DNA from 3 places in the Streptomyces sp. NPDC059201 genome. Region 2 is predicted to be linked to each of the others. Evidence: riboswitches for the same ligand, from Rfam matches in the RefSeq annotation. Region 2 holds a riboswitch; each other region holds the start of a gene.
The links. A riboswitch is a leader RNA that binds a small molecule or an ion and turns the genes downstream of it on or off. The one in region 2 is predicted to bind cobalamin.
Positions count from the first base shown of each region.

Region 1 (2,253 bases), on a different contig from region 2:
GTCCTTGAGGGCGGGGTCGTCGAGGAGGCGCTTCTTCTTCTGCTCGACGGTGGTGGAGCCGTAGTCGTAGATGACGATGACCTCGGGCTTGCGGGCGACGACCTGCTCCCAGGTGGCGTCGCCGAACGCCTTGGGGAGGTCGGCGAAGACGTTGCGGCCGCCGGCCCGGCTGATGAGCTCGTTGCCGATGCCCTTGCCGCCGGCGGTGAAGGCGGTCTTGTCGCCGCTGTCGTAGACGAAGACGGAGACGGGGTCGAGGCCGCCGAGGCGCTTCTCGGTGGCGGCGACGGTGGCGCGGGCCTCCTTGTTCCACTTCTCGGCCCGGTCGGGGACGCCGAAGGTGCGGCCGACCTCGGTGACCTCGCGGTAGAGGTCGTCGACCGTGGGGGTGCCGGCGGGGCAGGACTCGCTGTTGAGGCGGGTGGTGATGCCGGCCTTGCCCAGGTCGTCGCGGGCGCGGCCGTCCTTGGCGTCGAAGGCGGAGGCGTAGCCGCCATAGACGAAGTCGGGGTTCGCGGCGAGCAGCGCCTCCTTGGAGGGGTACTCCTTGGAGAGGACGGGGACCGAGTCGTACGCCTTCTGGTAGGCGGGCAGGATCGCGTCGTCGAGGTAGGCGGTGCCGGCGAGGGACTTCTCCAGGCCGAGGGCGAGGAGGATCTCGGTGACGTGCTGGTTCATGGTGACCGCGCGCTTCGGCGGGGCCTTGAACGTGGTGGTCTCGCCGCAGTTGGTGACGGTGTACGGGAAGCCGGGGGCGGGCTTCGCGGCGTCCTGGTCGCTCGCGGGGCCGGCGCAGGCGGCGAGCAGGGGCAGCAGGGCGGTGGCGGCGAGCAGCCGGGGGCGCCGGGTCATGGCGGAGGGCCTCCTCCGGGGATTTCCACGTCCCCGATCGGTGGTGAGAAGGCGGCAGGTCAGTTCCTGGCTCCCACACGGGGGGTGTGGTCACAGTGGCGGGACCGCGCCGGACTCGCACCGGCTTCCTGGCTCCTGCCGCCCTGAAGGTCGGGGTCAGACTACTCGTACGCCTCGACGACCTTGACGTCCTCCTCGGTCACGATTCCGTCGACGATCGTGTACGAGCGGAACTGGAAGGGTCCGGCGGCGTCGGTGTCCGCGGTGGAGACGAGGACGTAGTGGGCGCCGGGCTCGTTGGCGTAGGTGATGTCGGTGCGGGAGGGGTACGCCTCGGTCGCCGTGTGCGAGTGGTAGATGATCACGGGCTCCTCGTCCCGGTCGTCCATGTCGCGGTAGAGCTTGAGGAGGTCGGCGGAGTCGAACTCGTAGAAGGTGGGCGAGCGGGCGGCGTTGAGCATCGGGATGAAGCGCTCGGGGCGGCCCGAGCCGACCGGTCCCGCGACGACGCCGCATGCCTCGTCGGGGTGGTCCGCCCGCGCGTGGTCCACGATGCGGTCGTACAGGTCTCGGGTGAGGGTCAGCATGGCGACAGGATAAGCCGACGGGCCGCCGCGTACCGAGGAGTGGTACGGGGCGGCCCGGATGCTGGGACGGGGTGGGTCAGGAGCGCTTGGCGAAGGCGGCGCCCTCGGGGTTGCGGGCCTTGAGCACCAGGTAGGCGACGGTGAGGATGAGTCCCCACACCGGGGCGCAGTAGAGCGAGACGCGGGCGCCCTCGTCGACGCCCATCATGACGATGACCATGCCGATGAAGAGGAGCGCGAACCAGCTCGTCCAGGGGGCGCCGGGGGCCTTGAAGGTGGACTCGGGCAGCTCGCCGCGGTCGCACTTGCGGCGGTAGCGGATCTGGCTGACCAGGATCATGATCCAGGCCCACATTCCGGAGATGGTGGCGAAGGAGACGACGTACTCGAACGCCTTGCCCGGGGCGACGTAGTTGATCCAGACGCCGACGAGCATGAGGGCGGCGGAGAAGGTCAGGCCGATGAGCGGGGTGCCGCCCTTGGTGAGCTTGGTGAAGACCTTCGGGCCCTGGCCGTTGAGCGCGAGGTCGCGCAGCATGCGGCCGGTGGAGTACATGCCGGAGTTGCAGGAGGAGAGCGCGGCGGTCAGCACGACGAAGTTGACGATGGCGGCGCCGACGCCGAGGCCCATCTTCTCGAAGGCGGCGACGAACGGGGAGACGCCGGGCTGGAACTCGGTCCACGGGACGACCGAGAGGATCATGATCAGGGCGCCGACGTAGAAGACGGCGATGCGCCACGGCACGGTGTTGATGGCCTTGGGCAGGACGGTCTTCGGGTCCTTGGACTCGCCCGCGGTGACGCCGACGAGCTC
Region 1 is NZ_JBHZBB010000012.1:93,994-96,246, reverse strand. It holds gene ACFXMG_RS31690 (ABC transporter substrate-binding protein) at 1-852, opposite strand, end outside; cobalamin riboswitch at 892-1,036, opposite strand; gene ACFXMG_RS31685 (Mov34/MPN/PAD-1 family protein) at 1,014-1,439, opposite strand; gene ACFXMG_RS31680 (amino acid permease) at 1,516-2,253, opposite strand, start outside.
Region 1: it holds a riboswitch for cobalamin, as region 2 does, so the genes downstream of both, ACFXMG_RS31690 (ABC transporter substrate-binding protein) here and ACFXMG_RS07800 (prenyltransferase/squalene oxidase repeat-containing protein) in region 2, are expected to answer to the same signal.

Region 2 (2,253 bases):
GTTGGGGATCGGCGTACGGGACGTCCACGGGGTCGTCATCACCCACCACCACCCCGACCACCACGGACTGTCCGGCCGGGTCCGGGAGGAGTCCGGGGCCTGGATCGCCATGCACGCCGCCGACACCGCCGTCGTCCGCCGCACCCGCGAGTCCGACCCCGCCACCTGGCTCGACTACCTCGCCCGCAAGCTCGCCGCCGCCGGCGCCCCCGAGGACCACCTCGCCCCGCTGCGCGCCGCCCGCTCCGGCGGCCGGATGCGCACCCTGCCCGGCCTCGGCGCGGCCCTCCCCGACCGGGAGATCGTCCCCGGCGAACTCCTCGACCTCGCCGGGCGCAGGCTCCGCGCCGTCTGGACCCCCGGCCACACCCCCGGCCACGTCTGCCTCCACCTGGAGGAACAGCACCCCGCCGGACTCCCCGGCCACGGCCGGCTCTTCTCCGGCGACCACCTGCTGCCGGGCATCTCCCCGCACATCGGCCTCTACGAAGACCCCGACGACGCCACGGTGACCGACCCCCTCGGCGACTACCTCGACTCGCTGGAGCGGATCGGACGGCTCGGCGTCGCCGAGGTCCTCCCCGCCCACCAGCACGCCTTCCCCGACGCCGCCGGACGGGTCCGCGAACTCCTCGACCACCACGAGGACCGGCTCACCGGACTCCTCGCCCTCCTCACCACCCCCCTCACCCCGTGGCAGCTCGCCGAGCGCATGGAGTGGAACCGCCCCTGGGACCGCATCCCGTACGGCTCCCGCAACATCGCCGTCAGCGAGGCCGAGGCCCACATCCGCCGCCTGGTCAAGCTGGGCCGCGCGGAGGCCGTGACGGGGACGGAGCCGGTGGCGTACGTGGCGGTGTGACGCGGCCTGCGCGTGGCGGTGTGACGCGGCTGTCGCGTGGCGGTGTGACGCGGCTCGCACGCCCGGGGAGCGGGTCCTACGGGCCGGTAGAGTGGCCCGGTCGTCTTCATGCCCGAGCAGGGGAAAGCCGGTGCGAATCCGGCGCTGACCCGCAACCGTGAGCCGTTCGGAAGAACAGTGAGTCGGAACGCCCTGCCCCGGGACGTGAGCGCCGGCACCGTCGAGGAATACGGCGCCGGACGCGGGCCCCGCGCGGGGCACCGGTGTCCGGTGCCCGCACGAGAGGCACACATGATCAGCGTCCGTCGCGCCGCCGCCGCGCTCACCGCAGCGGCAGCCGTGCTCGCCACCGCCGCGACCGGAACGGCCTCCGCCGCGCCCTCGCCGAGCGCTTCCGCCGCCGCGCTCCCGCCCGGTCTGTACGGCAAGAGCGACCCGACGTACGACGGCGTCTGGCGCCAGTCGCTCGCCTTCCTCGCCCAGCGCGCCACCGGCTACCAGCCCGCCGACCAGGCCGTGGACTGGCTGCTCGGCCAGCAGTGCGCGGACGGCTCCTTCGCCTCGTACCGCGCGGACACCACGAAGCCGTGCGACGCCAAGACGATGCGGGACTCCAACGCCACCGCCGTCGCCCTCCAGGCGCTCGGCGCGGTCCGCCGCGAGGCCGCCGACCCGACGAAGATCGACACCGCGGTCAAGGCCGGCTACGGCTGGCTGCGCGGCGTACAGAACAAGGACGGCGGCTGGAGCTACACCCCCGGCGGCCCCAGCGACGCCAACTCGACCTCCATCGTCGTCAGCGCGCTCGCCGCGTCGGGCGTCAAGCCCGGTTCGTACACCTCGGCCGAGGGCCGCACCCCGTACGACGCGCTGCTCGCGCTCGCGCTGCCCTGCTCCGACGACGAGGGGCCGGGCGCCTTCGCGTACCAGCCCGACAAGGCGGGCAAGCTGCTCGCCAACGCGGACGCGACCGCCGCGGCCACCCTCGCCGGGCTCGGCAAGGGCATCACCGCCGTCAAGGCCACCCCGCCGCAGGCCCCGACCTGTGTCGACCTCTCCGAGCCGACCGTCGAGCGGGCCGCCCTCAACGGCGCCTCCTACCTCGCCAAGGCGCTCGTGCAGACCGGCCACCTCACCACCCCGCCGCTGCCCGGCGCCACCGACACCGAGCCGAAGCCGGACTTCGGCAACACCGCCGACGCCGTCGTCGCCCTCGCCGCCGCCGGCACCGCCCGCCTCGCGGAGCCCGCGCTCCAGTGGCTGGAGCAGAACGCGGCCCCCTGGGCGAAGGAGTCCGGCCCCGCCGCCTACGCCCAGCTGATCCTCGCCGCGCGCGCGATGGAGGCCGACCCGCACGAGTTCGGCAAGGAGGACCTGGTCGAGGCGCTGAA
Region 2 is NZ_JBHZBB010000002.1:436,923-439,175, reverse strand. It holds gene ACFXMG_RS07805 (MBL fold metallo-hydrolase) at 1-862, shown strand, start outside; cobalamin riboswitch at 939-1,076, shown strand; gene ACFXMG_RS07800 (prenyltransferase/squalene oxidase repeat-containing protein) at 1,154-2,253, shown strand, end outside.

Region 3 (2,253 bases), on a different contig from region 2:
ACATGCAGTGCGTGGCCGCCGAGCGGACCGGGTGCGGGCGGGAGCGCCGAAGGGGAAGGAAGGGACGGTACGGGCTCCGCGGTGATCCCCGCCCTGGCCAGGGCGCCGCCCCACTCCGGAAGCAGCCCGGCGGGAAGCTCGCGCGGGCGCCACGCGCCGGTGCCGGCGGCCGCGTCGAGGAAGGCGAGGGCGCAGGCGAGGGCGGCGGGGACGGCGTCGGCGGCGGACAGCCGGAAGGTCCGGGAGCCCGCCGTCAGGAGCGCGGCGCCGTCCGGTGCTGCGATCAAGGTCACATCGCCGCCGAGGCCGGTCACATCGCCGCGCCCGTCGTCGAGGACGAAGAGGAAACGCCCGGAGAGGCCCGCCGCGCGGGGCTCCGCGCAGAGGGCCGCGTCCAGCTCCCGCACCCACAACTGCACGTCCGCGTGGCCGAGTCCGTCGAGCCCGGCGGCGGGCGAGGCCACGATGTTGCGGACCCGCTCGTGCGTCGGGGACGGCAGCAGCCCCGCCGCCCCGAGCACCGCGGCCAGCTCCGCCCCGCACCCCTCCCCGAGCCCCCGCAGCTCCGCGTTCCCCCGCGAGGTCACACTGACCCGCCCGTCCCCCAGAGACGCGGCGGCCCCCGCCAGCACCTCCACCTGACGCGCCGTCAACCGCCCCCCGGGCAGCCGGAGTCGAGCCAGGAACCCGTCATCGGCGCCATGCAGACGCAGCGCCCCGGGGCACGCGTCGCCACGGTCCCGTATGCGGGGTTCGCCCGGTTCGGGCGTCGTGGGTGGGGTCGGCGGCATGGCGGCGAGCATACCCACGGGGAACCGGACGACCACCGGGTGTGATCCGGCCGACTCTCCGGCCCCCTCCGGCGCGCCGACCGCACGATCTACTATGCAGATCGGCATGGGGTCCCAGGACCCCGGGGAGGAAGCCCGGTGAGAATCCGGCGCGGTCCCGCCACTGTGAGCCCGTACCGGGGACGGTTCGGGTGAGTCAGGAACTCCCGCCGTCCATACGACCACCCGGGGCGCGGACAACCCCGAGGAAGGGCCTGAGCCTCGCCATGCTCCTGCTGCTGTCGCACTCCGACACCGACCTGCTCAGTGCCCGCGCGGCGAACGCTGCCGCGCCCGAAGGGCCGGTCGCGTACCGCTTCGCCAATCCCTCCCGGCTTCCGCTGGGTGACCTGACCGGGCTCCTCGACGGGGTCGAGCTCGTCGTCGTCCGGCTGCTCGGCGGGGTCCGCTCCTGGCAGGAGGGGCTCGACACGCTCCTCGCGAGCGGAAAGCCGGTCGTCGTGCTCAGCGGCGAACAGGCACCCGACGCCCAGCTGATGGCCGCCTCCACCGTGCCGATCGGCGTCGCCACCGAGGCGCACGCCTACCTCGCCCACGGCGGACCCGGCAACCTGGAGCAGCTGGCCCGCTTCCTCTCCGACACCGTGCTGCTCACCGGCCACGGCTTCGAGGCACCGGCCGCCGCCCCCACCTGGGGCCCCCTCGACCGCGCCGAGCGGAACGGGACCGGACCGGTCATCGCGGTGCTCTACTACCGCGCCCACCACATGAGCGGGAACACCGCCTTCGTCGGCGCCCTCTGCGACGCCATCGAGGACGCCGGGGCCCGCGCGCTGCCGCTGTACGTGGCCTCCCTGCGGGCCCCCGAGGAGGAGCTGCTCGCCGTCCTGCGCGGAGCCGACGCCATCGTCACCACCGTCCTCGCCGCCGGCGGCACCAAGCCCGCCGCCGCGCAGGCGGGCGGCGACGAGGAGGCGTGGGACGCGGGCGCGCTCGCCGCGCTCGACGTGCCGGTGCTCCAGGCGCTCTGCCTGACCGGCTCGCGCTCCGCCTGGGACGAGAACGACGAGGGCCTGTCGCCGCTGGACGCAGCCAGCCAGGTCGCCGTCCCCGAGTTCGACGGGCGGCTCATCACCGTCCCGTTCTCCTTCAAGGAGATCGACGCCGACGGGCTGCCCGCGTACGTCGCCGACGCCGAGCGCGCCGCCCGCGTCGCCGGCATCGCCGTCCGCCACGCCCGCCTCCGGCACATCCCGAACGCCGAGAAGAGGCTCGCGCTCGTCCTCTCCGCGTACCCCACCAAGCACTCCCGCATCGGCAACGCGGTCGGCCTCGACACCCCCGCCTCCGCCGTCTCCCTGCTGCGCCGCCTGATCGCCGAGGGCTACGACTTCGGCCCCGAGGCGGACCTGCCGGGCCTCGTCTCCGGCGACGGCGACGAGCTGATCTACGCCCTCATCGA
Region 3 is NZ_JBHZBB010000007.1:195,649-197,901, reverse strand. It holds gene ACFXMG_RS23220 (cobalamin biosynthesis protein CobG) at 1-803, opposite strand, end outside; cobalamin riboswitch at 883-1,019, shown strand; gene cobN (cobaltochelatase subunit CobN) at 1,058-2,253, shown strand, end outside.
Region 3: it holds a riboswitch for cobalamin, as region 2 does, so the genes downstream of both, cobN (cobaltochelatase subunit CobN) here and ACFXMG_RS07800 (prenyltransferase/squalene oxidase repeat-containing protein) in region 2, are expected to answer to the same signal.